Regions from separate parts of the Enterobacter sp. UPMP2052 genome, predicted to be linked through region 1. Evidence: predicted binding sites of a transcription regulator. Region 1 holds the regulator's gene; each other region holds the start of a gene.
The links. Region 1 encodes CRP, which controls carbon source genes, mostly activating them, when cyclic AMP is high. Its sites were predicted from a motif close to ATGTGANNNNNNTCACAT; they were not measured.

Region 1 (7,499 bases):
CTGGTCTGCCTCCAGCGCGTCGTGGGCGTTTTGCCTGAGCAGCCCGCTCTGCCACTGCGGCCACAGCCAGACCATGCCGCCAAACGCAATCAGGCAGCCAATCAGCGTATCAACCAGCCGGGCGATGATGAACTGCTCGCCGTTGAGCGTAAGCAACTGCAGGGTATATACCGCCGTGACTGTAAAGCCAACCATCGCCCAGCCGTAGCTTTTGCGGATAATCAGGTAGCTCACCAGCGTAATTGCCAGCATTCCCGCCAGCGTATATCCCTCCGGCACGTGGAAGTGCAGGGTGACCCCGGCAATGACCAGCCCGGCAATCGTGCCGCCCGCCCGGTGCAGGATGCGCACCCGCGTGGCGCCGTAGCCGTTTTGGGTAACAAACAGCACGGTCATTAAGATCCAGTATGGCTTCGGCAGGTGCAGCGCCATCCCCATCAGGCTGGCGATGCTCAGCATCACACTAATGCGCGCGGCGTTACGCAGCGCCGGGGATTTCAGCGACAGGTAGCTTTTAAGGGCGGGCAGCAGCGGGAGCCGTTTTTGTTTATCGGCCATCAGGTCGCGTGGGTAGAGCGGACGCTGGGTGCGCAGGACGCGCGCGATGCGGCTGAAGTGCCAGGCGGCGAACTGCCCGACCGGGTTATCCGGGTGCTGGCGGGCAATCTTCTCCAGCGCGCCGAGGGGTTTATCCATGTTAAAACGCGTGGGGTAGCGGTGATAAAGAATGTCGTCTGCCAGCACCCGCAGGCGCGCGGACACCGTCTGTGCGTTCCAGCGGATCACCGCTTCGGCGTGGCTACGCTCGACCAGCTTTTGCACCTCTTGCGGGTGATGCAGGCTGACCGAGATGTGCTCTTGCAGATCCAGCCCTACCTGGAAGATGCGCAGCAGCCGCTTGTAATCATGGTTTTTATTGGCGGCAAGCATATGCAACTGCTGGTAACACTGGCCAATCAGATCCACCACCTTTTGCTGTCGCGTCAGCAGCGGCGGCAGTGATTTTTCCGGATCGGTGTGCTGGGTCAGCAGGGTGTATTTGGCCTCGCAGTACTCCGCTAGCTGCACGTAGAGCAGGCTCAGGGATTCGCGCAGCGGCTGTTCCCGCCACAGCCAGAACCAAAACCAGTTGAATACGCCGTACCACAGCGTGCCGAGGGCGTAGATCAGCAGCGGCTCCCACACCGGCATATTGCCCGCCAGGCTCAGCGTAAAGATGGCGGCAATCAGCGAGGCGGGCAGCAGTCGGGCGTGCAGCGAGCTGATTTCAGCAGTCACGCCGAGCGTCATTGCCAGCACGGTCAGAATGAGCGGCAGCGGAATATCCCGGGCCAGCAGAAGCTGCACCGCGAGGCTACAGCCTGCAAACAGGCAACCGCCAACGATCAGGCGTTTGAAAAAGCGCTTATGCGGCGTGTCGAGGCCCGCAATGTTGCAGCAGGCAGGCACAAGGGAAAACAGCAGACCCTGCTGGAGATGACCAAGGATCAGGCCCACGGCCACAGGAAGGCACAACACCAGCGTTTGCCGCAGTGCGTAGTTAACTTCCGGGTGATAGATCAGCCTGCGCCACATGGGGAGTAGAGACAAAAACGGCGTGTCACCTTGCGGTGGCACGCCGTTTGACCGTAATTAACGGGTTCCGTAGACCACGATGGTTTTACCGTGGGCAGAGATCAAGTTCTGGTCTTCCAGCATTTTCAGGATACGGCCCACTGTTTCACGGGAGCAACCAACGATCTGACCAATTTCCTGGCGGGTAATTTTAATTTGCATGCCGTCAGGGTGGGTCATCGCGTCCGGCTGTTTAGCCAGGTTCAGCAGGGTCTGCGCGATACGGCCGGTAACGTCGAGGAAGGCAAGGTTGCCCACTTTCTCAGACGTCACCTGCAGACGGCGAGCCATCTGGGAAGAGAGACGCATCAGGATGTCAGGGTTTACCTGAATCAGCTGACGGAACTTCTTGTAAGAAATTTCAGCCACTTCACATGCGGTTTTCGCACGAACCCAGGCGCTACGTTCCTGGCCCTCTTCAAACAGGCCCAGTTCACCGATGAAATCGCCCTGGTTCAGATAAGAAAGGATCATCTCTTTCCCTTCTTCATCTTTGATCAGCACTGCCACCGAGCCTTTGACGATGTAATACAACGTTTCCGCTTTTTCACCCTGGTGAATCAGCGTGCTCTTCGATGGGTACTTATGAATGTGGCAATGAGACAAGAACCATTCGAGAGTCGGGTCTGTTTGCGGTTTGCCAAGCACCATGCGCTGTTATCCTCTGTTATAAGCTGTCACCAGAGCCATAAATCGCATCCTGACTCTGGGGTTGCAATCGAATTCTTACCCATACCCTGGGAAGTCGGCTGTCGTAACGTTTCGCAGCCAGTAAAGTTTGATGTCCTCTGCATACATGTGTAACGTCAATGTATTACTGTAGCATCCTGAGTGTTTTAGCATAGCTTTTGACGCGTGTCTCCTGGTGTCTCGCTTCAGCATGATGCAGGTCGCCTTCCGTTGCGTGAAATGTAACGCGCGCGTACTCTGTCACCAAAAATGCAACGTTGGAGTTAATGAATATGCAAGCGCGTGTAAAGTGGGTAGAAGGGCTGACGTTCCTGGGCGAGTCTGCGTCAGGCCACCAAATTTTGATGGACGGTAACTCCGGCGATAAAGCCCCAAGCCCTATGGAGATGGTGCTGATGGCGGCGGGGGGATGCAGCGCTATCGACGTGGTGTCGATCCTGCAAAAAGGCCGTCACGACGTGACCGATTGCGAAGTGAAGCTCACGTCTGAACGCCGCGAAGAGGCGCCACGCCTGTTCACGCATATCAATCTGCACTTTATTGTCACGGGTAAAGACCTGAAAGACGCGGCGGTGTCGCGCGCGGTTGACCTGTCTGCGGAGAAGTACTGCTCTGTGGCGTTAATGCTTGAGAAAGCGGTTAATATTACCCATTCGTATGAAGTGATTGAGGCCTAATCTTTTGGCGGGTGGCGCTTCGCTGACCCGCCCTACAAAAGCACGATCGTAGGCCCGGTAAGCGCAGCGCCACCGGGCAAAACAACTCACGCGATCTGCTTGCCTTCCATCAACCGCTGCACCAGCGGTGTCATGATTAACTCCATCGCCAGCCCCATTTTTCCGCCCGGCACCACCAACGTATTGATATGTGAAATAAACGACCCCTGCAGCATCGCCAGCAGCCACGGGTAGTCGATCCCGTCCAGATTGCGGAAATGGATGACCACAAAGCTCTCGTCCAGCGACGGAATGGTTTTGGCGGCGAACGGGTTGGAGGTGTCTACCGTCGGCACGCGCTGGAAGTTGATATGGGTGCGGGAGAACTGCGGCGTCAGGAAGTTAATGTAATCTTCCATCGAGCGCACCACCGAGTCCATCACCGCCTCGCGCGAATGACCGCGTTCGCTGATGTCGCGCGTCAGCTTCTGGATCCACTCCAGGTTAACAATCGGCACCACGCCCACCAGCAGGTCAACATGGCGCGCCACGTCGTGCTGTGGCGTGACCACGCCGCCGTGTAGCCCTTCATAAAACAACACGTCGGTGGGTTCCGGCAGCGGCTGCCAGGGCGTAAAGGTGCCCGGCACCTGGCTCCAGGGTACGGCTTCGTCATAGGTATGAAGATATTTACGGGATTGCCCTTTACCGCTCAGGCCATATTCCGCAAAGGTCTGCTCCAGCAGGCCGAAGTCATTCGCCTCCGGGCCGAAGTAGCTGATGTGTTTCCCCAAATCGCGCGCCTTGCGGATGGCCATGTCCATTTCCGGACGCGTATAGCGGTGAAAGCTGTCGCCCTCTACCTCAGCAGCCCGGAGATTGAGCTGGGCGAAAATCTTGCGAAAGGCGAGGCTGGTGGTGGTGGTTCCCGCACCGCTCGAACCCGTGACGGCAATAACCGGATGTCTGGCAGACATAGCAACTCCCTGACTGAAAAGGTTTAGCGGTCAGCCGTGAAACGCGTTGCGGGGCATGATATTGACCGTCTCATGCAGTTCGGACCACACCAGCACCACGTCGCCGCTTTTCAGCTGGCGTTTTACATCGCTGACCTTTTGTTCAAGCGAACGTTCATGTTCACCATAATCGGTGCCTTCCCGCAATACAAAGCTTTCAATCAGATTATCGAGCGTTTCGGGAGAGAGATCCTGCCAGGGAATAATCATTTTATACCGTCCAGATAAGTCGTTAACCAGTCAGGAATGCGCGTCTCAAGCCACATTTTGGGCCGACGCAGCGTGCCGCCGACAAAGCCGACGTGTCCGCCGTACTCGGTGAGCTGATACTGCACGTTTGCCGGTAAATGCCCGGGCGACGGAATGGAGTGGTGATCCATAAACGGATCGTCCTTCGCGTGAATAATCAGCGTCGGCTTTGTAATTTGATTCAGCAGCGGCATGGCGCTGCACTGACGATAATAGTCAATCGCGTCGGCAAAGCCGTGAATTTTTGAGGTAATCAGATCATCAAACTCGCGCAGACGCTTCACCCGCTTGAGTTGCTGCAGGCTGATAGGCAGCGTGTCCGGGTAGGCCTTCAGTTTACGGGCGGCGTTGGCTTTCAGCAGGTTAAGCAGATAGCGCTGATAGACCCGGGAAAAGCCTTTTTCCATATGGTAGCTGCACTGTTCCAGCATAAACGGCGCGGAGACGATGACGGCGGCGTCCAGCGGAACCGCGTCGCTCTCTTTCGCCAGCAGGCAGGCCAGCATGTTCCCGCCCAGCGAATACCCGACGGCGGCCGTCGGCACGGTGCCGAAACTGTCGCGCAGCCAGTGTAAAAACCAGGTGCCGTCTTCGGTCTCACCGGAGTGATAAATGCGTTTCTGACGGTTTGGCTCGCCGCTGCATCCGCGAAAGTGCATCACCACACCGAGCCAGCCACGTGCTTTTGCCGCCTGGATTAACCCGTGCGCGTAAGGGCTGTGCAGGCTGCCTTCCAGACCATGAAATACCACCAGGCGCGGCTTGTGGCGCGCCTGATCGGGATCTTCGCTCCAGGCCAGATCCAGAAAGTCGCCGTCCGGCAAATCGAGCCGTTGCCAGTGTGGGGTGAACTGCACCTTGCGACGGATCAGGCGCGGCAGCATGGTTTGCAGATGAGGATTCGCCACGCCGCGCATAGGCACGAATTCGGCGCGCTCTTCAGCGGCTATCTCAAAGTCGGACGGGATTATTTGGGTCATAACGGCGATGCTAATTATTGTCTGTTATTTACGATATCTTCCGAATTGTACCCCGTTTAGCCCGTTTTTCCGAAACATGAACTGATCCCGATCACATTTCTTTACTGAGATTATTACTCTCAGGCTAATGATTACGCTCTACGCTTAATTGATGCCTTTCTCACCAGAGCGCACACTTTACTCAACGTTAAGCAATCAGAATGATGTGCTGAATCAGGAGGTTAATAATGTTATCTGGGCAAACACCTACCCGGCAATGGAACACACGACGCACGGAAAAAGCGCGCCGTCTGGCATCCGTACCGGTGCAGGGCAAGGTACTACCCACCGGCGATATCGTCGCCATGCTGGAAAAACTGATCGCGCCTGGCGACAAAGTCGTTCTGGAAGGTAACAACCAGAAACAGGCCGATTTCCTTTCCCGCTCCCTCGCCGACGTCAACCCGCAAATTGTGCATGACTTGCATATGATCATGCCAAGCGTCGGTCGCAGCGAGCATCTGGATATCTTTGAAAAAGGCATCGCCCGCAAGCTGGACTTCTCTTTCTCCGGCACCCAAAGCCTGCGTATTTCGCAGCTGCTGGAAGACGGCCAGCTCGAAATCGGTGCCATTCACACCTACATCGAGCTCTATTCACGCCTATATGTCGATCTTTCTCCGAACGTTGCGCTCATCGCCGGTTTCAAAGCGGACCGCAAAGGCAACCTGTATACCGGGGCGAGCACCGAAGATACCCCGGCGCTGGTTGAAGCCGCCGCGTTCCACGACGGGATCGTCATCGCACAGGTGAACGAACTGGTGGACGACGAATGCGATCTGCCGCGCGTGGATATTCCAGGCTCCTGGATCGACTACGTGGTAGTGGCCGACAAGCCGTTCTTTATTGAACCGCTGTTCACCCGTGACCCGCGCCTGATCAAACAGGAACACATCCTGATGGCGATGATGGCGATTAAGGGCATCTACGCGGAACATCAGGTGCAGTCCCTCAACCACGGGATCGGCTTTAACACCGCAGCGATTGAGCTGCTGCTGCCGACCTACGGCGAACAGCTCGGCCTGAAGGGCAAAATCTGTAAGCACTGGACCCTGAACCCGCATCCAACGCTGATCCCGGCGATTGAAAGCGGCTGGGTGGAAAGCGTGCACTGCTTTGGCGGTGAGCTGGGGATGGAAGAGTACATTCGCGCCCGCCCGGACATCTTCTTTACCGGTGCCGACGGCTCCATGCGTTCCAACCGCGCCTTCTGCCAGCTGGCAGGCCAGTATGCGGTGGATATGTTTATTGGCTCCACCCTCCAGGTGGACGGCTACGCTAACTCCTCAACCGTGACCCGCGGGCGTCTCTCCGGCTTCGGCGGCGCGCCAAACATGGGCCACGATCCGCACGGTCGTCGCCACGCGACACCGGCCTGGCTGAACATGATCACCGAGCCTGACCCACTGCAGCGCGGTAAAAAACTGGTCGTGCAGATGGTGGAAACCTTCCAGGCAGGCGTGAAGCCAACCTTTGTGGAGAAACTGGATGCCGTCGACGTGGCGAAAGCCTCCGGGATGCCGCTGGCACCGGTAATGATTTACGGCGATGACGTGACCCACGTCCTGACCGAAGAGGGGATTGCTTACCTCTATCGCGCCAAAGATCTGGAAGAGCGTCGGGCGATGGTTGCCGCCGTGGCGGGGATCACCGATATCGGTCTGGGCGTAGACGCCAAACGCGTCGCAGAACTTCGCCAGAGCGGAAAAGTGGTTTACCCGGAAGATATGGGCATTCGCCGCACCGATGCCACCCGCTCACTGCTGGCGGCGGGCAGCGTGTCTGACCTCGTTGAGTGGTCCGGCGGTCTGTATAACCCACCTGCGAAATTCCGGAGCTGGTAATGAAACTTCTGCCCCAGATTCAGGTTGAAGGCGGTGCCGAATGGCTGGCGCGAACCGCCACGCAGTGTCTGATTGACGAAGCACGATTAAGCCCGAAACCCGGTCTGGTGGACAGTCGGGGGAACGGCGCGCACCACGATCTTACGCTGGCGCTGATGGAGCGCTCCGCGCACAGCCTGACCCCTACGTTTCAGGCGCTGGCGCAGCAAAGCTGGCAGCGTCCGGCTGACGTTGCGCTCAGGCAAACCGTCGGGCGGCTTGGCCGCGAAGGCGAGCAGCAGATGATGAATGCAACCGGCGGGGTCAATACCCACCGGGGTGCGATTTGGGCGCTGGGATTACTGGTCAGCGCGGTGGCGATGCAGGGCGGCGACGCCTCTGCGCAAACCGTCGCAGACACCGCCGCCCGGC
Region 2 (7,499 bases), on a different contig from region 1:
AGTGATGTGAAAAAGCCCGCTCCTGTAGCGGGCTTTTTTTACCGGGCCTACAAAATCGCAATGGCAGGTCGGGTAAGGCGAAGCCGCCACCCCACGGGGTTTAGCGTTTCTTCTGCAACTCCAGCAGCTGTTCCGGCCGTACTGCCGGGTAACCCTGCGCATCTTCCGGCACTTCATGCATCGTTGGGATGGGCACCAGCGGGCCTAAAAAGCGCGGTTCGCGTTTAAAGATGTAGAGGTCAGCCAGAGCACCGAAGCGAGCGCCAAACTCACGCACGCGCACGCTGAGCATATCTTTTGGCGACGGTACGGCGTAGCACTGGGCCTGAATGCCCATATGCAACGCGATAAACAGCGCACGCTCGCAGTGGAAGCGCTGGGTGATGATGATGAAGTCGTTGGTGTCGAAGACTTTGCGGGTGCGCACAATAGAGTCCAGCGTGCGGAAGCCGGCATAATCGAGCACGATATCCGCCGGGTCAACGCCGCCGGCAATCAGATCCTTACGCATCGTCACCGGTTCGTTATAGCTTTGCTGGGCGTTATCCCCGCTTAGCAGCAGGTAGTTCACCTTGCCGCTGTTATAGGCGTTCAGCGCACCCTGAATACGGTAACGGTAATACTGGTTAATGACCCCGGTGCGATAGTACTTGGCTGTGCCGAGCACCACGCCGACCTGGCGATACGGGAGATCCTGTAAATCGTCAAAGATGTAGGGGGCGGTTTTCCAGCTCATCCAGCGGTCAAGGCCAAGCACGACCAACAGCAGTATGCCGACCAGGACAGACAGGCTGTAAAAAACGCGCTTTAACATGAAGATGGCTCGTACCGAAGGTGAAATTTAACTCAGGCTACTTTACCCGCCTGGTTAGCGCAAGAATCGGTGAATCAACTGAGGGGTTTTTCAGCAAACGGGCGGGCATTTCTGCCCGCCGTCAACATTACGCCAACAGTACGCGGTCGATTGTCGAGCAGCCGAGCGCCTTCAGGGTGGCGGCGGTAGCGTCCCACTGGATCAGCGGTGCATCGGCTTTTTCTGCGAGGATCGCGCGCTGGATGTCCGGGTAGTCGTAGCCGTTGAGGCTCAGGAGGTTGAGCGCGCCCTGCAACGGCGGCAGCGTCGGGTTAAACGCGGCGTTCTCTGCGTAGCTGCCGGTGAAGATGCGCCCGTCACGACACTGAAGCGCCACGCCGCTTGGCGATGTGCTGTAAGGGGTGTGGCTCATGTTAGCAGCGGCAATCGCCGCTTCGCTCAGCTCATCACCGGAGAGGGCGAAACCGTGGTTCTGCGCGTCCATCAGCAGCGTTTTGATCTCCAGATCTTTCGGGCCAAACGCATCTGGCAGGTAATCGCCCAGCGTATGCGGCTCACGGCCCGGCAGATTGATGCGCAGCTCAAGCCCGCTGTTCAGCTCGTTCATAAACTGACGGCAGTGGCCGCAGGGGGTGTAATTAACGGTGATCGCGCGCAGGCCCTTTTCACCGCGCAGCCAGGCGTGGCTGATGGCGCTCTGTTCAGCGTGAACGGTTTGCTGCATGGTGGCCCCGAGGAACTCCATGTTCCCGCCGAAGTACCAGACGCCGCTGACGCCGCGCGCGATGGCGCCAACGTTGAAGTGGGAGAGGTCAGCACGGGCGCAGGCGGCAGCCAGCGGCAGCAGTGCAAAAGCCAGTTCGTCTTCGTCCAGTCCCGTGGCTTGTTTAAGCGTCGTGACCTGCTCCGCCGTCAGCAGGGCGGGGAAATGCGTATCCGCCAGAACCGGGGCCAGGGCTGATTGCAAATTCTCTGCAAGCTGGGCGAAAGCTGTTTGAAAACGTGGGTGCATGGCGTTGCCTCATCAAGGTTAATGGATCGGTAGTGTACGGAGCCGATGGGCCTTAATATGTGATCCACTTCTCATAATGTCTGCAACTTATGAAATCAAAATGAAATTTGCGCGACGCATCGCAAAATTTTAGCCCACCACGGCCAGGATCACCGGGAAGAGGAACGGGGCAATCAGCGAGGTCATAATCCCGCAGATGACCAGCGCCAGGGAACTGAATGCGCCCTCCTGGTAATCCATTTCGGCACAGCGCGCGGTACCCAGCGCGTGTGAGGCAGTACCCATCGCCAGACCCCGCGCGGCTTTAGTATGAATTTTCATCACATTAAGCAGGGTGTGGCCAAACACCGCCCCCAGGATACCCACGAAGATCACGCACATGGCACTGATGGCCGGGATCCCACCGATGCTGCCGCCCACGGCCATGGCAATCGGCGTGGTGACGGATTTAGGCATAATGGAGGCGGCAATCTCGGGCGATGCGCCCATCAGCAGCGCCACCGATGTGCCGGTGATCATCGCCACCAGGCTGCCCAAAAAACAGATGGTAATGATGGATTTCCAGCGGGCGCGGATTTGGTGCAGCTGTTCATATAAAGGAAACGCCAGCGCCACGACGGCAGGCTGCAGCAAATCGTTTAATATTTTGCTCCCGGCAAAGTAGCGTTCGTAAGGAATGCCGGTGAGCATCAGGAAAGGAATAATCACCACCATCGCCACCAGCAGCGGGTTAAGCAGCGGCATCTTAAAACGTGCGGCCAGTTTACGCGCGGCGAAGAAGACCACCAGGGTTAACGGCAGCGACCACCAGATATTGGCTATCATTGTTTGGTTCCTTTTTGCCCGACCACTTTACGTTCGCCGTGTACCAGATGCGAACTCCAGCTCACCACCAGCAATACCACCAGCGTACTGACCGCGCAGGAGACCACAATCGGGCCGAACTGCGCTTTGAGCAAATCGAAATACTGCATCACCCCCACGCCGATAGGCACGAACAGCAGCGCCATATAGCGGATAAGTACGAAGCAACCGGGGTTGACCCACTTTGCGGGTAGCACCTGCAGCGCCAGTAGCACAAACAGGATCAGCATGCCGATAATGCTGCCGGGGATCGTGATGGGCAGCAGCGAGGCGATAAAGATCCCGGCATAGAGACAGGCGTAAATCAGGACGAATGCGCGCAGATATTGCCAGACAGTATTCAATGATTTGCTCATGGTAAAAGTCCTTGAAGAAACGCATTCATCATACAATTAAACCCAGAAGTGTGCCACGGATCACATCATGAAATTTGAGAATACCAGACATTCCGAAAGGGAACGTTGGGCATTTCACCAAATGGACAGCAGCCCGTTTGCATGCCAGTATTAGTTTCATTTATGAATCAAACGATTAACAGGCTGCGCAGGAGACGATTTATGCCGTCAATCATCATTAAAACCGCCGATGAGCTCGTCAGACAGCGCCACGCCGGGGAACTGTTGGCCTCCGTCTTTACCATGTTAGACGGATTTATCGCGCCCGGCGTGACCACCATGGCGATAAACAACCGTGTTGAGGCGTTTATCGTCGATACGCTTCAGGCCCGCCCGGCCAGTAAAGGGCAGTATGATTTCCCGTATGTGCTTAACACCTCCGTCAACGAGGTGGTCTGCCACGGCATTCCTAAAGAATCTGAACATCTGAAGTCCGGTTCAATTGTGAACGTTGATATCACCCTCGAAAAAGAGGGCCTGATTGCCGATTCCAGCAAAATGTATCTGATTGGCGATGTTTCACCGCTGGCGCGTCGGCTGGTGAAAAAAACCTACGAAGCGATGTGGAAAGGGATCAAGGCGGTGAAGCCCGGCGCGACGCTCGGGGATATCGGCCACGCTATTCAGTCGCACGTTGAAAGCAACGGCTACAGCGTGGTGCGTGAGTACTGCGGCCACGGTATCGGCAAAGAGATGCACGAGGAGCCACAGGTGCTGCATTACGGAAAACCGGGCGAAGGTGCGGTGCTGAAAGAGGGGATGGTGTTTACTATCGAGCCGATGGTCAACCAGGGCGACAGCCGCATCAAGACTAAAAAAGATGGCTGGACGGTGGTGACGCGCGATAAAAAATTGTCGGCGCAGTGGGAGCATACCATTGCGGTTACCGCAGACGGATTTGAGGTGCTCACCCTGCGTCCTGAAGAAACGATCCCGGATTAACCTCCGGGCTTCCCACTGACCCTGCGAGCAGATACCATAGCGCGTCTTTTTTCACAGGTACTCTGCATGCGTGTTTTACTGGCCCCAATGGAAGGCGTGCTCGATTCTCTCGTGCGCGAACTTCTGACCGAGGTGAACGATTACGATCTCTGCGTGACGGAGTTTTTACGCGTGGTCGATATGCTGTTGCCGGTAAAATCTTTTCACCGACTCTGCCCTGAGCTGCACAACCAGAGCCGGACCTCCTCCGGTACGCTGGTGCGCATCCAGCTGTTGGGCCAGTATCCCGAATGGCTGGCAGAAAACGCCGCTCGCGCGGTTGAGCTGGGCTCTTACGGCGTCGATCTCAACTGTGGCTGCCCGTCGAAAATGGTCAACGGCAGCGGCGGTGGGGCGACGCTGTTAAAAGATCCTGAGCTTATCTATCGCGGCGCAAAAGCCATGCGTGAAGCCGTGCCGTCGCATCTGCCGGTAACGGTTAAAGTGCGCCTGGGCTGGGACAGCGGCGCGCGCCAGTTTGAAATCGCCGATGCGGTACAGCAGGCCGGGGCAACCGAGCTGGTGGTGCATGGCCGTACCAAAGAGGATGGCTACAAAGCGGAGCGCATCAACTGGCAGGCCATCGGTGAGATCCGCCAGCGGCTCAGCATACCGGTTATCGCTAACGGTGAAATCTGGGATTACGAGAGCGCCCAGGCCTGCCTGAAAGAGACGGGCTGTGACGCGGTGATGATTGGCCGTGGAGCGCTGAACGTGCCGAACCTTAGCCGGGTGGTGAAATATAACGCGCCGCGGATGCCCTGGGCCGACGTCGTGGCGCTGCTGCAAAAATACAGCCGCCTGGAAAAGCAGGGTGACACCGGTTTATATCACGTCGCACGCATCAAGCAGTGGCTTAGCTATTTGCGTAAAGAATACGACGAGGCGCTGGGATTATTTCAGGAGATCCGTACGCTGCAAACGTCGGCGGATATCGCGCGGGTAATTCAGTCAAAATAATAAGCGTTAATTTGCTCACAATTTTTTAAATAAGAAAACATCGAAGGTTTTAAACGTGGCGCGACGGTGTTAAGGTGCCACTGTTTTCAACGCAGGATTGTTACTGGTTAACAGGCAAAACCTAAGCGTTCCGCAGCATACGCCGCTGTGGAACGCTTAGGTTTTTTTTTGCCTGTCATTTACGCAGGAGAAAAACCTGGCTTAACGCTATTCAAAGAAATTAATAAACAGATCGCGACAGGAAATTAAAAAATTTCCTGCGACCGGTTACGCACTAATACTCTTTCACAGGTGGTTATGATGGAATATAGAATTATTCCCTGCAAGCTGTGCGCGTTCGCCATATTGACGCTTTCCTCGTTGTCGATGGCGCAGGAATGGAACGGAACCGTATTAGGCTTCGAGACCCCACCGGATCCGATTCTCGGTGACATGCTCGGAATACGAAAGATCCTTAACGATAACGGGTTTACCTATAATCTGGGTTATCTGAATGAAATTGCCTCGAACGGCGGGGGGGGCTACAACCATGATACCCATGTGGCCTATATCGATCAGTTTGCGCTGACCTTCAACCAGGACCTGGCGCGATGGACCGGCATACCGGACGCGCGGATCGAAGGCAATATCGTTAACCGCAACCACAATGACGATCTCACCACTAAACGCCTGCAGGACCCGCGGGTAAACTTTAACGATCTGACCCAGGAAAGCTGGGGCGGACAGTCGATTACGCGCCTGGGCTGGCTAACCTTCGCCAGAAGCTTTGACGATCGGCGTCTTACCTGGCGGGTGGGGATGATGAACAAGGTACAGACCTTCGATCAGATCATCCCGTGTGACTTCCAGATGCTTTCCCAGTGCGGCGGAAAATCGGCCAACTCGCTCACCTGGAACAACTGGAACGTGCATACATGGGGCTCCACGCTGGAGTATAAAGTGACGCCTACCGTCACGTTGAAAGGCGGCGTGATGGAGCAAAATCCCAATGCCGCAAGCCGCAGCCACGCCTGGAGTTGGTCAACGAAGGGCAGCAAAGGGGTATTACTGCCGGTCGAGATCGACGCCCGTCCGCTGATTAACGGTCTGCCGGGCGCGTACAATTTGGGCGTGGTGTTTACCAATGCATCGCAAACCGATCTTTATCGCGGGAAATCCGGCGGGGCGGGTGCGACCGACCCGGACGGATATGATCATCACAACCGGACGTGGTTTATGTACGCCGGTCTGAACCAGCAGCTCACGCAGCATCACGACGATCCAAACCGCGGGTTAAGTACCTCTGTCAGCATGAGCCTGGCCGATCAACGCAGCAACTATATGCATCAGGTCTATGCCGCCTCGCTGCGCTATCGTGGGCTGTTTGATGCCCGTCCGGAAGACTGGATAGGCTTTGGTTTGACCTGGATAGACATGAGCAATCAGTACGCGCGTAACCAGCGTGAGATGAATGCCCTGAACGGCGTCGCAGACTATAACGACCCGGCGTATCATCCGGTCCCCGGCCATTCCCTCAACGGTGAGTTTTACTATCGTTTCCGTCCCGTTGCCTGGCTTGAGCTTCAGCCGGGTATTCAGTACTGGCACCATCCGGGCGGCGTTTCACGTACTCAGGATGCATGGGTCACCGAGCTCAAAACCGTGGTGACCTTCTGATATCGCCCTGACAAGCACGATCTGCATCACGTTTTTACGCGTGACAGATTGAGGCTACGAATGAAACTGATAGAGTGCCAGAACTGGATTGTTACTGCTTAGGCAGGCAAAACCTGATTTTCTGGCTTCTGCCGGAGGTCAGGTTTTTTTGTTTCTGGGGTTCCGATGAAAATCGCCAAGATTCTGAATAATAATGTGGTGGTTGTTCTGGATGAGCGCGGGCGCGAACAGGTGGTGATGGGGCGTGGGCTGGCCTTTCAGAAGCGCATGGGTGACGCGCTGGATACCGCGCTGATTGAAAAAGTCTTTGCTCTGCAAAGCGACGAGCTGGTACGGCGTTTGGGTGAGTTGCTGAACCAGATTCCGCTGGAAGTTATGACCACCTGCGACCGCATCATTGGGCTGGCGGCGCAGCGGCTGGGCAAATTGCAGGACAGTTTGTATATCACCCTGACGGACCACTGCTTCTTTGCGATTGAGCGTCAGAAAAAAGGGCTGGCAATCAAAAACGTGCTGCTGTGGGACATCAGGCGGCTGTATCCAAAGGAGTTCGAACTGGGGCAGGAGGCAAGGGCCATTATTGCCAAACGCCTTAACGTTGAGCTGGCGGAGGATGAGGCCGGGTTTATCGCCCTGCACCTGGTCACCGCGCAGCTGAACAGTGAAATGCCGGAAGTGATGCACGTCACCCGGGTCATGCAGGAGATCCTGCAACTGGTGAAGTATCAGCTGCAACTGGAGTATGACGAGGAGTCGTTGAGCTATCAGCGCTTTGTCACCCATCTGAAATTTTTTGCCCAGCGGATGCTGACCCGCA
Region 3 (7,499 bases), on a different contig from region 1:
TCAAGGCAACGGAATGGAACTGGCAGATCGACCCTATGGGCTTTCGCACCATCATCACCCGCTACGCCAACGACTGGCGCATGCCGGTGTTCCCGATTGAAAACGGCATTGGCGTCATTGAGTCCTGGGACGGCGTGAACCCGATTGAGGACACGTATCGCATCGACTATCACCGGGCGCATATCGAGGCGATGAAGGCGGCGATGTTTGAGGATGGCGCCGAGGTGATGGGCTATCTCGGCTGGGGGTTAATTGACATCCTCAGCTCGCAGGGCGATATGCGCAAACGCTACGGCGTGGTGTATGTCAACCGTGAAAACCACGACCTGAAAGACCTCAAGCGCGTGCCGAAGAAAAGCTACGCGTGGCTGAAACAGGTCATCCATACCAACGGACGCGAGATGTAAGCCGTACGCTGCCAGGCCGTTTTTGTGACTGATTGATGGGAAATATCCGCTATGTCTGAAGCAAAAATAACACCGCATATGCAGTCTTTTGTCGACAAATTTGTAGAGTTCTCGGCGCGCCTGGCAAACCAGGTGCACCTGCGCTCGTTGCGCGATGCCTTCGCCACGGTGATGCCGATTTTCATCCTCGCCGGGCTGGCGGTGCTGGTGAATAACGTGGTGTTTCCGTGGATCTTTGAAGGCGACACGTTGGCGCAGTTCAAGGTGTGGGGCGAGGCGATAATCAACGGTACGCTGAATATCGCCGCGCTGCTGCTGGCCCCGATGATTGCCTGGGCGCTGGCGCGTAACAAAGATTTCGACAATCCGGTCTCGGCAGTGGTTATCGCCGTCAGCAGCTTTATCATCATGATGCCGATGCAGCTTTCGCTCACGCCTGCAGGCAGCCAGACGGCGGTCAACGTTACCCAGGTACTGTCGTTTGGCAATATTGGCAGCACCGGGATTTTCGCCGGGGTGCTGATTGGCCTGCTGTCGACGGAAATCTTTATCGCCATTTCGCGCCTTAAGGCGCTGCACATTTCTCTGGGGGAAAATGTCCCACCTGCGGTGAGCAAATCCTTTACCGCGCTGATCCCGACGATCATCACGCTCTCTCTGTTTGCCGTGCTGGCCGCCGTGCTGGCGAATGTCCTGCACACGGATCTGATCCACCTCATTACCACCTTTATCCAGCAGCCGCTGCGCCTGATTAACACCAGTCTTCCGGGGACGATTTTTATCTACAGCTTCGGCAACTTCCTCTTCACGCTGGGTATTCACCAGTCGGTGGTCAACAGCGTGATTCTGGAACCGTTCCTGCTGATTAACACTAACGAGAACATGCTGGCCTTTGCTAACGGTCAGCCGATCCCGCATATCATCAACAACATCTTTGTCCCGACCTTTGGCATGATCGGCGGTACGGGCAGCACCATTTCGCTGCTGATCGCCATTTTCATCTTCTCGCGGCAAAAATCGGCGAAGCAGGTGGCCCGTCTGTCCCTGGCGCCCGGCCTGTTTAATATCAACGAGCCGGTTATCTTCGGCCTGCCGATTGTCTTTAACCTGCCGCTGATGATCCCGTTTGTTCTTCTGCCCGCTATCGGCATCTATTTCGCCTGGCTCTGCACCACCCTGGGGTTGATGTCGCGCTGCGTGGTGATGATCCCCTGGACCACGCCGCCGATCCTCAGCGCCTGGCTGGCAACAGCGGGGGACTGGCGTGCCGTGGTCGTGCAGTTGGCAATCATGACATTTGGTGTATTCTTCTACCTGCCTTTCCTCAAAATAGCCGAGAGAGTGGCGCTGAAAAACAGCGGGATAGAAAACTAAACAGAAGGACAGGACGATGGCGGCGAAGTACATCACCATAGCGCGGGAAATCAAGAAACGCATTATCAGCCAGCAGTACGCCGCCAATGAACCGCTGCCGGACCAGTTCGCGCTGGCGGCGGAGTTCAGCACCAGCCGGATGACCATTCAGCAGGCGATGCGCCAGCTGATTGTCGAAGGGCTGGTCTACACCCGTCAGGGGCAGGGGACGTTTATCCGCAAAAACTTCCTCCAGCTTTCGCAGTGGGATCTCTCCGGCAGCGACTACTTTGGCGCGACCAAAACCTGGGCACACCTTGGCACGGTGAGCAGCCAGGTGGTGCATTTTGAACTGCGCTTCCCCAACGAGAAAGAGCAGGCCTCGCTGATGATTAACGGCGATGCGCCGGTCTATGATTTTATCCGCCTGCGTCTGCTGAACGGCGAGCCGATGTCGCTGGATTCCACGGTCATGCCGCTGAACCTGGTGCCGGGGTTAAACAAGAGCCATCTTGAAAGTTCGGTGTTCCAGTATGTGCAGGAGACGCTCGGGCTGAAGATCATGGGGTCGTATCGGGTGGTGCGGGCGTTAAAGCCCAACGAACTGGATATGCAGCACCTGGTCTGCGAGCAAACCGACCCTGTGCTGGAGGTAGAGCAGGTAATCTATCTTGAAGACGGTACGCCGCTGGAGTACGCCCACTGCCACTATCGGTACGACCACGGCGGGATTGTTATCGTAAATAACGGATAAAAAAAAGCGGGCCTCGAGGCCCGCTTTTTTATGCGTGTTGCTATCAGTTCAGACGCACCGGCATACCGGAACGGTTCTGGATCGCCTGATCGACAACGGTCGTGTCAACATCGGCCTGAGAGGTCACGGCCTGTACCGCGCTGGTCAGGGTGATTGGCACGATTTCGTTGTTGTTGATCTGGTCTTCGCTGGTGGAGAGCGGGTTATGCACCTCAATGTAACGGCTGCCGTCTGGCTCCGTTGTCGCTTTCACCGGTTCATTGATGAACTGCACGCGCGTACCCACCGGCACGTTGTCGAACAGGAATTTGATGTCGTCGTTACGCAGACGCACGCAGCCGTGGCTGACGCGCAGGCCGATACCGAAGTTAGCGTTGGTACCGTGGATAGCGTACAGACGGCCAATGTACAGCGCATACAGACCCATCGGGTTATCCGGGCCGGCAGGGACGACGGCTGGCAGCGGCTCACCGGCAGCGATGTATTCCGCGTGCATTTTGGCGGTTGGCGTCCAGGTTGGGCCGGCTTTCTTACGCTCGACTTTAGTCGTCCAGTTCAGCGGGGTGTCTTTACCGAGCTGGCCGATACCGATTGGCAGCACGATCACGGTGTTGGTGCCTTTCGGGTAGTAGTACAGACGCATTTCCGCGCTGTTGATCACGATGCCTTCATGAACGGTATCAGGCAGGATCAGCTGCTGAGGAATGTTCAGTACGGTGCCTGCTTTTGGCAGGTACGGGTCGACGCCCGGGTTGGCTTCCAGCATGTTAGACAGACCAAGCTGGTATTGCGCAGCGTAGTATTCCAGCGGCTGGGTGTTGCCCTCTTCAACGGTGACAACCTGGTTTTGACCTACCAGACGGCTTCCGTCTGTCGGCAGGGGATAAGTCACCGCAGAGGCGGTTTTGCAAAAACCTACGACGGCTAACGCTGCCGCAAAAAGCGTTGTTAATTTCATGTTCATGTTTTGCGAGGTATCTAAGCCATTCCGGCGATGAGTTGATAAGTCTGAATCTGTGATGGGAGCGCATTATATGTGCATTCCTGCTCACTGGGAATTCAGATGTGTACGAAATCACATTTTTTTCGAATTTGTTAAAGTTTAGTGCATTGCTGCAACACGGGATCTCAATTCGGAATTGTGGCATAATGCCGCGTTTATCACACTTTTCGCAGGAATCTCTCCGTGTTAGTTACCAGCAACGTCACTATGCAGTTTGGCAGTAAGCCGCTGTTCGAAAATATTTCCGTCAAATTTGGCGGCGGCAACCGTTACGGCCTGATTGGTGCCAACGGTAGCGGAAAATCCACCTTTATGAAGATCCTCGGCGGTGATTTGGAGCCGACGCTCGGCAACGTGTCGCTCGATCCTAACGAGCGTATCGGTAAGCTGCGTCAGGACCAGTTCGCCTTCGAAGAGTTCACCGTGCTCGACACGGTGATCATGGGACACGGAGAGCTGTGGGAAGTGAAGCAGGAGCGCGATCGCATCTACGCCCTGGCCGAGATGAGCGAAGAAGACGGCTATAAAGTGGCCGATCTCGAAGTGCTGTACGGTGAAATGGACGGCTACTCAGCCGAAGCGCGCGCGGGCGAGCTGCTGCTGGGCGTCGGTATCCCTGTTGAACAGCACTACGGCCCGATGAGCGAAGTCGCGCCGGGCTGGAAGCTGCGTGTGCTGCTGGCGCAGGCGCTGTTCTCAAATCCTGACATCCTGCTGCTCGATGAACCGACGAACAACCTGGACATCGATACCATCCGCTGGCTGGAGCAGACGCTGAACGACCGCGACAGCACCATGATCATCATCTCGCACGACCGTCACTTCCTGAACATGGTTTGCACCCACATGGCGGATCTGGATTACGGCGAGCTGCGCGTTTACCCGGGCAACTACGACGAATACATGACCGCGGCAACCCAGGCGCGTGAACGTCTGCTGGCTGATAACGCCAAGAAGAAAGCGCAGATCGCTGACCTGCAGTCCTTCGTCAGCCGCTTTAGCGCCAACGCCTCAAAATCGCGTCAGGCAACCTCGCGTGCCCGTCAGATTGACAAGATCAAGCTCGACGAAGTCAAAGCGTCAAGCCGTCAGAACCCGTTCATCCGCTTCGAGCAGGACAAGAAACTGTTCCGTAATGCGCTGGAAGTGGAAGCCCTGGCAAAAGGTTTTGAAAGCGGTCCGCTGTTTAAAAACTTCAACCTGCTGCTGGAAGTGGGCGAGAAGATTGCCATCCTCGGTGCCAACGGCGTGGGTAAATCCACAATGCTGAAAACGCTGGTGGGCGAACTGCAGCCGGACAACGGTACCGTGAAGTGGTCCGAAAACGCGCAGATCGGTTACTACGCGCAGGACCACGAGTACGAGTTCGAAAACGACCTGACGGTCTTCGACTGGATGAGCCAGTGGAAGCAGGAAGGCGATGACGAGCAGGCGGTGCGCAGCATTCTGGGGCGTCTGCTGTTCAGCCAGGACGACATCAAAAAGCCTGCCAAAGTGCTCTCCGGTGGTGAAAAGGGCCGCATGCTGTTCGGCAAACTGATGATGGAAAAACCGAATATCCTGGTGATGGATGAACCTACCAACCACCTGGACATGGAATCTATCGAATCGCTGAACATGGCGCTGGAGATGTATCAGGGGACGCTGATCTTCGTCTCTCACGACCGTGAGTTCGTGAGCTCCCTGGCGACCCGCGTGATTGAGATTACGCCAGAGCGCGTGGTGGACTTCACCGGTAACTACGAAGATTACCTGCGTAGCAAAGGTATCGACGGCTAAAAAATGCCGGGTGGCGGCTTCGCCTTTCCCGGCCTACATTCTGTTCCCTCTCCCCGTGGGAGAGGGTTAGGGTGAGGGCATCAGGCCGCACTACACCTCCCATTCACCCCCTTCAATACCATTGACCCGCAGCGTACGTTTTTCCCCCGCCGGTAACGACACCTTCAGCACCTTCCATGCCGGACGATAGTCGCCGCGTGCCGCAATATTCAGATGAATGCTCGCCCCGTCGCACACCATTTGCCACTCAACCCACAGCGCATTGCCCTGCTGGTAGCCCCAGCTCTCGCCGTCGTCCTCAAACAGCAGGCCCGACGTCGTCCCCACGCCTTTCACCGGGAACAGCTTCAGCTCGCGGGTATCGTCTTTTTCAGCACTCACGTGGGTAATGCGCTCGCTCAGCGGCAAACCGGCCCCGGCGCGTACCAGCAGCGGCAGGGTTTCCAGCGGCGCGTCGCGGACGATCCACTGGCCGCCAGAGAACCACTCGTGGGTGTAATAGTCATACCAGCCGGTTACGTTATCCGGCAGCCAGACGCGGCGCTCGCGCTGACCGGCGTCGACAACGCTTGCCACCAGCAGGTCACGACCGAGCAGGAAATCATCGCACTCTTCAAAGGTCTGCGGATCGTGTTCGTGGTCGAGAAAGGTCGGGCGCAGCATCGGCTCGTCGTCCGCATGCGCCTGCCACAGCAGGGTATAGAGATACGGCAGCAGGCGGTAGCGCAGCTCAATCGCGCCGCGAATGGCAGGCGTGACGCCCGGATACATCCACGGCTCGTTAACGGTGCAATCGTCGTTCCACGAGTGGATGGTAAAACGCGGATGCATCACGCCGTTCTGCACCCAGCGCACGAACAGCTCGGCATCGGGCTTATCGCCGGAGAAGCCGCCCACGTCGTGACCGGCGTTAAACAGCCCGGATAAACTCATGCCCAGCCCCATGCGGATGTTATAGCGCAGGGTGTCCCAGTTGGTGCGGTTATCGCCGCTCCAGGTCTGGACGTAGCGCTGCATCCCGGCGCAGCCGGAGCGGGAGATAAGATACGGGCGTTTTTCCGGGGCAAAGCGCTGCTGCGCTTCCAGCGAGGCGCGCATCATCAGTAGCGGCATCACCGGGCGAATGTGTTTGATGGCAATGTCGTTGCCAAAGCCATGACACCGCGCTTCTCCGTCCCACACTTCATACTCGTTGTTGTCGTTCCAGGTGGAATCGATGCCCATCTCCAGCAGCTGCGTGGTGACGCCGTTCTGCCACCACTGCACCGTCTGTGGGTTGGTAAAATCGAGGTGCGAGCCTTCATCATCCCAGAAGCTGGAACGTTCTGGTGCATCGGTTTCTGAATCACGAATGAACAGGCCTCTTTCCGCCACCTCGTTATAGCGCGGATGATCCTGCAGCAGGCACGGCTTGATGTTGGCGGCCAGTTTTAACCCGGCGTCATGGAACGCCTGGCTCATCACCTTCGGCTGCGGCACTTTGTCATGGTTCCAGTTAAAGACGTAGCGCTTGCCGTTGATCGAGGTATACCCGGACGAAAGCTGGAACGAATCGCATGGAATAGCGTGCTCCTCACACAGGCGGATAAAGTTCATCAGCTGGTTTTGCGCGTCCGGCGCGTCGGTGTAGTGCATGGTTGACCCGCTGTAGCCCAGGCTCCATTTCGGGCCGAACAGCGTTTTACCGGTCAGACGCACAAAGGCTTTGATGACGTCCAGCACCCGCTTACCGGTGAAAATGTAGTAATCGATATCGCCTGCTTCCGCCTGCCAGCGGCGGTAGGCGGTGTGGTAGTTGTCGATCTCGTTGCCCAGATCCAGCCAGCAGCTGCTCAGGTTGTCGTAAAACAGGCCGTAACTTACGTCGTCGCGGCGGGTAAGGGTGAACGGAATATGCTTGTACAGCGGGTCGGTGCTGACGGCGTTATAGCCCATCGCGTCGAGGTTTCGCATCTCGTAGCGTTTACCGTTGCGCTGCAGATCGCCCGATTTTTCTCCCAGCCCGTAGAAGCGCTCGTCCTTGCGGCGGCTCAGGTAGTGCGCCACGCCGTCGCCGTGCGCGTTAAGCAGGTAGGCGCTGGTCGGACGGTCACTGACCAGCGGGTTCCATTGGCCGTCGTCACTGCGGTAATGCCACTCCAGCCACAGCGGCTGGTGCACGGTGACGCGCAGTTTGTCGGTGGCCATCGTCAGCACATCGTCT
Region 4 (7,499 bases), on a different contig from region 1:
AGCCGGTGCGTCAGCTTTTCCAGTACCGCTACACCTGCAAGTGAATTCCCCGTCTCATCCAGTTCCGGGCTCCAGACGGCAATCGCCATCTCATGCGGCACAATCGCCACCACCCCGCCGCCCACGCCGGACTTGGCGGGTAACCCCACGCGCCAGGCAAATTCGCCGGCATTTTGATACATACCGCTGGTCGCCATCAGGGCGTTTATCTGCCGGGCCTGCATAGGCGACACCACCTCCTGAGCGAGGTGCGGCGCGTGGCCCTGATGGGCGAGGAATAAAAAGGTCTGCGCCAGCTCAACGCAGCTCATTTTCAGGGCGCAGTAGTGGAAATAGTTTTGCAGAACGGTGGCAACGTCGTTATGAAAATTGCCGAAGGATTTCATCAGCCAGGCAATGGCGGCGTTACGGGCCGAGTGCTCAAACTCAGAGCGGGCCACCACCGGATCGTAGGTAATGTCCTGCACGCCAGAAAGCTGGCGGACAATTTCGAGCATCCGCTGACGCGGTGCGCTGAGACGGCTTTGCAGCATATCGCACACCACCAGCGCCCCGGCGTTGATGAACGGGTTGCGCGGTTTACCCTGCTCTATCTCAAGCTGCAAAAGCGAGTTGAACGGCTGGCCGGAAGGATCTTTGCCAACGCGCTGCCAGATCTCCTCTTCGTCATACTGGCGCATGGCCGCCACCAGGCTCAGCACTTTTGAGATCGACTGAATAGAGAAACGCTCTTCCGCGTCCCCGGCCTGAAAACGTTGCCCGTCTACGGTGCAGATGGCAATCCCCAGCTTATTACCGTCAACGGACGCCAGCGCCGGGATATAGTCGGCAACGTTACCCTGCCCAATTAACGGGCGAACCTGCGCCAGAATCTCGTCCAGCATCTCATTATGGATGACCGCAGCCACTCTTTGCTCCTTGCCCTCAGGCTAAAACGGGCTGCGAGTATACCAGAGGCTGCGATGTTGCGTCAGGCCGGGAGACGAAAACGCGAAACCGCCGTGAGCAGCTGGCCCGACTCCTGATGCAGCCGCGCGGAAGCCTGCGACGCATCGCTGACCAGCAGGTCTGTTTGACGCGAAACGCGATTCAGTGCCTGCAGCTGCCGCGTCATCAGGTGAATACTTTCTCCCTGGCTCAGCGTGGCCGAGGAGATATCGCTCAGCAGGCTGCTCAGGGTCGCCACCAGCCCGGTGACCTGCTGCAGGTTATCTTCCAGACGACTAACGGCTTTTGAACCATCCTCGATGCCCTGCAGCGAGTGATTGATCAGCTCCTGGATGGTTTGCGTGGAATGGCTGCTCTTTCTGGCGAGTAACCCGACCTCTCTCGCCACCACCGCAAACCCGCGTCCCTGGTTGCCCGCGTGCGCGGCTTCGATGGCGGCATTCAGCGCGAGGATGTTGGTCTGAAACGCCACGTTATCGATCATGGCGACGATCCCCCGCATCTCGGCGGATCGGTCGACGATCGCCTGCATGGAGGCATTCACGGTCGACATCATACGATCGCCCCCCGCAGCCGCCTGACGTGCTTCGTCCGCGCGCGAGCTGGCAAGTTTCGCATAGCCTGTATTGCCTTCGACGTGAGTTTCAAGCGTGGCGATATGAGCAGTTACCTCTTCCAGCTCTTTTGCCTGGCGCGCTGACTGGTGATACAGCGCCTCGTTGCCCTGTGCCAGGGCGCCAATGTTTTCGACCATTGACGACGTGGCATCGCTGACCTGCGTCACCAGTGCCTGCAAGCCACGCTGCATGGTACGTATGCTGTCGCTCAGTTGCCCTATCTCCCGGTTAAAGCGCACCACATCCGGCGGCATACCGGACAAATCGCCCGCCGCGAGACGATCGATATGCGCAATTAACCGACGAAGCGGCGTGATGACCCATTTTGCCATCCCAAACCACACGGCAGCGGCAATCGCCAGCAGTACCAGCGGCGCAAACAGAAACGCCGTTTGTAGACCGGAGAGCTGCGCCATTAAGGTTTGCCGCCCCTGCATGGCCTGCTTCTCGCTTGCCTGCTGATAACGGGCGTAGTTGTCGTTGAAATCGCTCTGAAATGCCTGAGCAGGCACGGCAAAAAAAGCGTCGATGGAATGAGTGTCGACCAGCCCGTCGGCCTGCTCTTTGATAGCGCCGTAAAACAGTTGATAGCTGTTCACCAGCGCCTCATCTTTCGGCGGGTTCAGTGCCAGCCACGCCTGCCAGGCCTGTTGCGACACCGCCAGCGCCTTTTGCGCTTCGTCCATCAGGCTGTGCCAGCTACCCTCAGAGCCTGTCTCTTTGTCCTGCATAAAATAGACGCCGGAACGGTTAAGCAGATCGCTTGCCGCCAGCAGGGAGACGCGGGCTAAATCCAGCTTGCCCTGCTGCTGATAGGCCAGTTGGTTATGCCGTTCGTTGCGCTGAGCGTCTTTTAGCGATGCGCCAAGGAGAATGGAGGAGGAAAGTTGTAATGCCGAGAAGAGTCCAATAATACAAAAAATACCGGCCAGCAGACCAAACTGACGCGGAAAAAGACGCGGCGCAATACGGCGAAAAATTTGCGTTAGGTTCATAATTTTCTTCTGTAACAAAGCGTTAGACGCGTGGCAGTCTACGAGAGGAAAATGACAGAACCATTGCAGAAACATGACAAAGGCCTTCACGCGGAAGGCCTTGAGGGAGGTTAAACGCGATCCTTCCAGACCGTCTGTACATTGCAGAACTCGTGCAAACCGAAGTGAGACAGCTCGCGGCCAAATCCGCTCTTCTTCACGCCGCCGAACGCCACGCGGGCATCGCTGGCGCTATAGCCATTGATGAACACCCCGCCGCACTCCAGCCCTTGAGCGAATTTCTCGGCCTGCTCTGGGTTTGCGGTAAACACCGTGGCGGATAGGCCAAAGTCGCTGTCGTTGGCAAGTGCGAGGGCATGTTCCGCATCTTTTGCCACCGTAATGGCGGCCACCGGGCCAAACAGCTCCTGGCGAAAAGCCGTCATTTCAGGCGTCACGTTACCCAGTACGGTTGGCGCATAGTAGTTCCCCTTCCCGGCAACCTTCTCACCGCCCAGCAGCAGGGTTGCCCCTTCGGCTAACGTTGCCTGCACCTGCTGATGCAGTTCATCACGCAGGTCGTAGCGGGCCATCGGGCCAAGGTAGTTTTCTTCGTGATCCGGCGCGCCCGTTTTCAGCGCCGCGGTGGCCTGCACGAAACGTTCGGTAAAGCGATCGGCAATGCCCTCTTCGACGATAAAACGCTTCGCCGCCGCACATACCTGCCCGGTGTTCTGGTAACGTCCGGCCACCGCCGCCTTGACCGCCAGATCCAGATCCGCGTCGTTTAATACAATGAAAGGATCGGAACCGCCGAGTTCAAGCACGCATTTTTTCAGCGCCGCCCCCGCCTGAGCACCAATAGCCGCCCCCGCACGCACGCTGCCGGTCACAGTGATAGCGGCAATGCGGCGATCGTTAATCGCCTGGCTTACGCCCTCGTTGGTGGCATTAACCCAGCCAAACACCCCTTCAGGGAAATCGGCCTCGGTGAAGATCTGCGCAATCAGCTGCGCCGAGCCGAGCACGTTGGGTGCGTGCTTGAGCAGATAACTGTTGCCCGCCAGCAGGACAGGCACCGCGCCGCGTAGCACCTGCCAGAGCGGGAAGTTCCAGGGCATGACCGCCAGAATCGGCCCCAGCGGACGGTACTCAATCACCGCGTTGTTATTTTCGACCTGGGTGGCTTCCGTACGTAGCATCGCCGGGCCGTGTTCGGCGTACCAGTCACAGAGGCCAGCAGACTTGGCCACCTCAGCGCGCGCCTGCAGGATGGGTTTGCCCATCTCACGGGACATCATCTGCGCCATCTCTTCCGCACGGTTACGCAGCATCGCACCGAGGTCGCGCAGTTTTTGCGCGCGGTGCGCCACGCTTTCATTGCGCCACTGACGAAAACCGCTATCGGCCAGCGCAATGGCGTGCTGGACTTCGTCGGACGTTGCCCACGGATAAGCGGCCAGGGTTTCGCCTGTCGCCGGGTTTACAGAGAGTGCGTGTGTTGCAGGGGAATGCGTCATGATGTTCTCCACGTATTATAAGAGTTGATTCAGTGTGGCCCGATCTGCTATTTCTTAAAAATGAATAATATTGACCACCTTATTCACGAATCGAGAATGCTATGGATCTGACCCAGCTTGAAATGTTTAACGCCGTCGCGCAGACCGGCAGCATCACCCAGGCGGCGCAAAAAGTGCATCGCGTTCCCTCAAACCTGACGACCCGCATTCGTCAGCTTGAGGCCGATCTTGGCGTTGAGCTGTTTATCCGTGAAAACCAGCGTCTGCGTTTATCCCCCGCCGGGCACAACTTTCTGCGCTACAGCAAGCAGATCCTCGCGCTGGTTGACGAGGCGCGCATGGTTGTCGCCGGGGATGAACCGCAGGGATTGTTTGCCCTCGGCGCGCTGGAAAGCACCGCCGCCGTTCGCATTCCGGAAAGCCTGGCGCAGTTTAACCAGCGCTATCCGCGCATACAGTTTGCCCTCTCGACCGGCCCGTCCGGGACCATGATCGACGGCGTGCTGGAAGGGACGCTGAGCGCCGCGTTTGTCGACGGCCCGCTCTCCCATCCTGAACTGGAAGGGATGCCGGTGTACCGGGAAGAGATGATGCTGGTGACGCCCGCCGGACACGATGTCGTCTCCCGCGCCGCGCAGGTAAACGGCAGCGATGTCTACGCCTTTCGCGCCAACTGCTCGTATCGCCGACATCTGGAAAGCTGGTTTCATGCAGACCGGGCGATGCCAGGGCGCATCCATGAGATGGAGTCTTATCACGGAATGCTGGCCTGCGTGATTGCGGGTGCAGGCATTGCGCTGATGCCCCGCTCGATGCTGCAGAGCATGCCGGGGCATCATCAGGTGGAGGCGTGGCCGCTGGCGGAAAACTGGCGCTGGCTGACAACGTGGCTGGTGTGGCGACGCGGCACAATGACGCGCCAGCTTGAAGCCTTTATCGCCCTGCTAAATGAGCGCGAGTTGCCCGCGCCCGCAGGCTGATATCAAGACTGGCGAAGGAAAATTTTCCCTTTAAGATACAGCGTGGCCTGGCCGCTAATCAGTACGCGATCGCCGATCAGTTCACAGCGCAGATCCCCGCCACGGGCTGAAACCTGGCGAGCATTAAGCCGGGTTTTCGCCAGTTTTTCGCTCCAGTAGGGAATCAACATACAGTGGGTGGACCCCGTCACCGGATCCTCCGGCACCCCTTCCCCCGGGCAGAAAAAGCGGCTGACGAAATCGTACTGCTCACCGGGCGCGGTGACGCAAACCATCTTATCCAGCGGGAGCATCGCCGGTATGTCGGGTGTAAGTTCTTCCACCTGCTGCTGGCTGTCGAGTACCACCAGATAATCCCGCCCCAGGCGCACCTCTTTCGCCCCGCTGATGCCCAGCGCGCTGAACAGTGCTGCCGGTGGCTGGTCGACGGCCTCAGTCGACCACGCCGGGAAATTGAGCGTCAGCCAGTCGCCGTTGCGTTTAACCGTCAGGTTGCCGACAAAGCGGGTTGAAAAGGTAATTTCCGTCTGTGGGTAGTCCAGGTATTCAAAAATGACGTGGGACGCCGCCAGCGTAGCATGACCACAAAGGTTAATTTCAGACTGTGTGGTGAACCAGCGCAGCTCGAAGCCCTCGTCGGTGCGCACGAAAAACGCCGTTTCGGACTGGTTATGCTGTTGCGCCATTTTGAGCAGCGTCTCGTCCGCGAGCCACGCTTCCAGTGGACATACCGCTGCCGCGTTGCCGCCAAACGCCGTGTCGCTAAAGGCATCTACCAGATAAAAATCAATTTCCTGCATTGTCTAACCGCCTGTTATCGCTGTGCTGACCTTTATCTTCAGGGAAAACAGTGCGCTCCGCTACCGCTCTCCGCCAGTAAATTTTGCGATCTGCGTCACATAATGGTTGAGTTTTCGCCGCTGAACGCTTTAAGATCGTCTCCTCTCTTCTTCGCAACCAATCCCAGACGCTTCTATGACAACGAACACTGTTTCCCGCAAGGTCGCGTGGCTACGTGTGGTCACGCTCGCTATTGCCGCATTCATCTTTAACACCACTGAATTTGTCCCCGTGGGGCTGCTCTCTGACATTGCCCAAAGTTTCCGGATGGAAACGGCGCAGGTGGGGATCATGCTCACTATCTACGCGTGGGTGGTGGCCCTGATGTCATTGCCCTTTATGCTGCTGACCAGCCAGATGGAGCGGCGCAAGCTGTTAATCGGCCTGTTTGTGGTGTTCATCGCCAGCCATGTGCTGTCGTTTATGGCATGGAACTTCACGGTGCTGGTGATAAGCCGCGTCGGGATTGCGTTTGCGCATGCGGTGTTCTGGTCAATTACCGCCTCGCTGGCCATTCGCCTCGCCCCTGCGGGTAAACGCGCTCAGGCGTTGAGCCTGATTGCTACCGGCACCGCGCTGGCGATGGTGCTCGGGCTGCCTATCGGGCGCATCGTGGGGCAATATTTCGGCTGGCGCACGACGTTTTTCGCTATCGGCATGGGCGCGCTGATCACCCTTATCTGCCTCGTCAAGCTGCTGCCAAAACTGCCCAGCGAGCATTCCGGCTCGCTGAAAAGCCTGCCGCTGCTGATCCGCCGCCCGGCGCTGATGAGTATTTATCTGTTAACCGTGATTGTAGTGACGGCCCATTACACGGCCTACAGCTACATTGAGCCGTTTGTACAGGTCGTGGCAGGCTTTAGCGCGAACTTTGCCACCATCCTGCTGCTGATCCTGGGCGGCGCGGGCATCATCGGCAGTATTCTGTTCGGGAAGCTCGGTAATCAGCATGCGTCGACCCTGGTGAGCAGTGCGATCGGGCTGTTGCTGGCCTGTCTGCTGCTGCTCATGCCTGCGGCAGCAAGTGAAACCGACCTCGCGATCCTCAGCCTGTTCTGGGGCGTTGCCATCATGATTATCGGGCTGGGTATGCAGGTTAAGGTGCTCGCGCTGGCACCGGATGCCACCGACGTGGCGATGTCGCTGTTCTCGGGCATCTTCAACCTTGGGATCGGCGCGGGTGCGCTGGTGGGAAATCAGATCAGCCTGCACGTTTCGATGTCGGCCATCGGCTACCTGGGCGCGATCCCGGCAGCGATAGCGCTGGTGTGGTCGGTACTTATCTTCCGCAAATGGCCGGTGGCGCTGGAGGAACGGGTGAATAACGGCTAAAGCGTTTGCCGGGTGGCGCTGTGCTTACCCGGCCTACTTAACGCATTCAACCGGGTCAACACCTGCGCCAGCGGCAGAATTAATATTCAGACTCGGTATCGCCGCCTAAATATCGCACCCTTTCGTCGGTCATCTTTGTCTGGCACTGATAAATGGCGATCCGTGTTTTCAGAGGCGTGGACTCGGACGAGGCATCACTTAATTTTCCACATTTACGTGCTTTTTCAGTAATCCAGGCCGTTTGTTCTTTTTTCATGGATGCACGCACTGACTCAGGCATACCTTTCC

Region 2: the regulator CRP is predicted to act here: its motif matches at 1,884-1,901, upstream of cdd (cytidine deaminase).
Region 3: the regulator CRP is predicted to act here: its motif matches at 3,578-3,595, upstream of ACWKX3_RS08740 (ABC-F family ATPase).
Region 4: the regulator CRP is predicted to act here: its motif matches at 5,923-5,940, upstream of ACWKX3_RS05205 (PhzF family phenazine biosynthesis protein).

Annotation. Positions count from the first base shown of each region.
Region 1 covers NZ_JBSKJR010000005.1:167,258-174,756, forward strand. The annotation lists gene ACWKX3_RS15660 (YccS/YhfK family putative transporter) at 1-1,575, opposite strand, end outside; gene crp (cAMP-activated global transcriptional regulator CRP) at 1,633-2,265, opposite strand; gene ACWKX3_RS15670 (OsmC family protein) at 2,577-2,981, shown strand; gene ACWKX3_RS15675 (phosphoribulokinase) at 3,068-3,937, opposite strand; gene ACWKX3_RS15680 (YheU family protein) at 3,968-4,186, opposite strand; gene ACWKX3_RS15685 (hydrolase) at 4,183-5,205, opposite strand; gene mdcA (malonate decarboxylase subunit alpha) at 5,433-7,088, shown strand; gene ACWKX3_RS15695 (triphosphoribosyl-dephospho-CoA synthase) at 7,088-7,499, shown strand, end outside.
Region 2 covers NZ_JBSKJR010000001.1:346,943-354,441, forward strand. The annotation lists gene sanA (outer membrane permeability protein SanA) at 101-814, opposite strand; gene cdd (cytidine deaminase) at 942-1,826, opposite strand; gene ACWKX3_RS01590 (CidB/LrgB family autolysis modulator) at 1,956-2,651, opposite strand; gene ACWKX3_RS01595 (CidA/LrgA family protein) at 2,648-3,046, opposite strand; gene map (type I methionyl aminopeptidase) at 3,248-4,027, shown strand; gene dusC (tRNA dihydrouridine(16) synthase DusC) at 4,094-5,026, shown strand; gene ACWKX3_RS01610 (carbohydrate porin) at 5,393-6,682, shown strand; gene licT (BglG family transcription antiterminator LicT) at 6,848-7,499, shown strand, end outside.
Region 3 covers NZ_JBSKJR010000001.1:1,879,793-1,887,291, reverse strand. The annotation lists gene ACWKX3_RS08760 (glycoside hydrolase family 1 protein) at 1-407, shown strand, start outside; gene ACWKX3_RS08755 (PTS sugar transporter subunit IIC) at 459-1,781, shown strand; gene ACWKX3_RS08750 (GntR family transcriptional regulator) at 1,798-2,514, shown strand; gene ldtB (L,D-transpeptidase) at 2,558-3,478, opposite strand; gene ACWKX3_RS08740 (ABC-F family ATPase) at 3,701-5,296, shown strand; gene ACWKX3_RS08735 (TIM-barrel domain-containing protein) at 5,387-7,499, opposite strand, start outside.
Region 4 covers NZ_JBSKJR010000001.1:1,130,319-1,137,817, forward strand. The annotation lists gene glsB (glutaminase B) at 1-908, opposite strand, end outside; gene ACWKX3_RS05190 (methyl-accepting chemotaxis protein) at 971-2,560, opposite strand; gene sad (succinate-semialdehyde dehydrogenase) at 2,671-4,059, opposite strand; gene ptrR (putrescine utilization regulator PtrR) at 4,161-5,039, shown strand; gene ACWKX3_RS05205 (PhzF family phenazine biosynthesis protein) at 5,042-5,839, opposite strand; gene ACWKX3_RS05210 (sugar transporter) at 6,015-7,211, shown strand; gene ACWKX3_RS05215 (lysozyme inhibitor LprI family protein) at 7,291-7,499, opposite strand, start outside.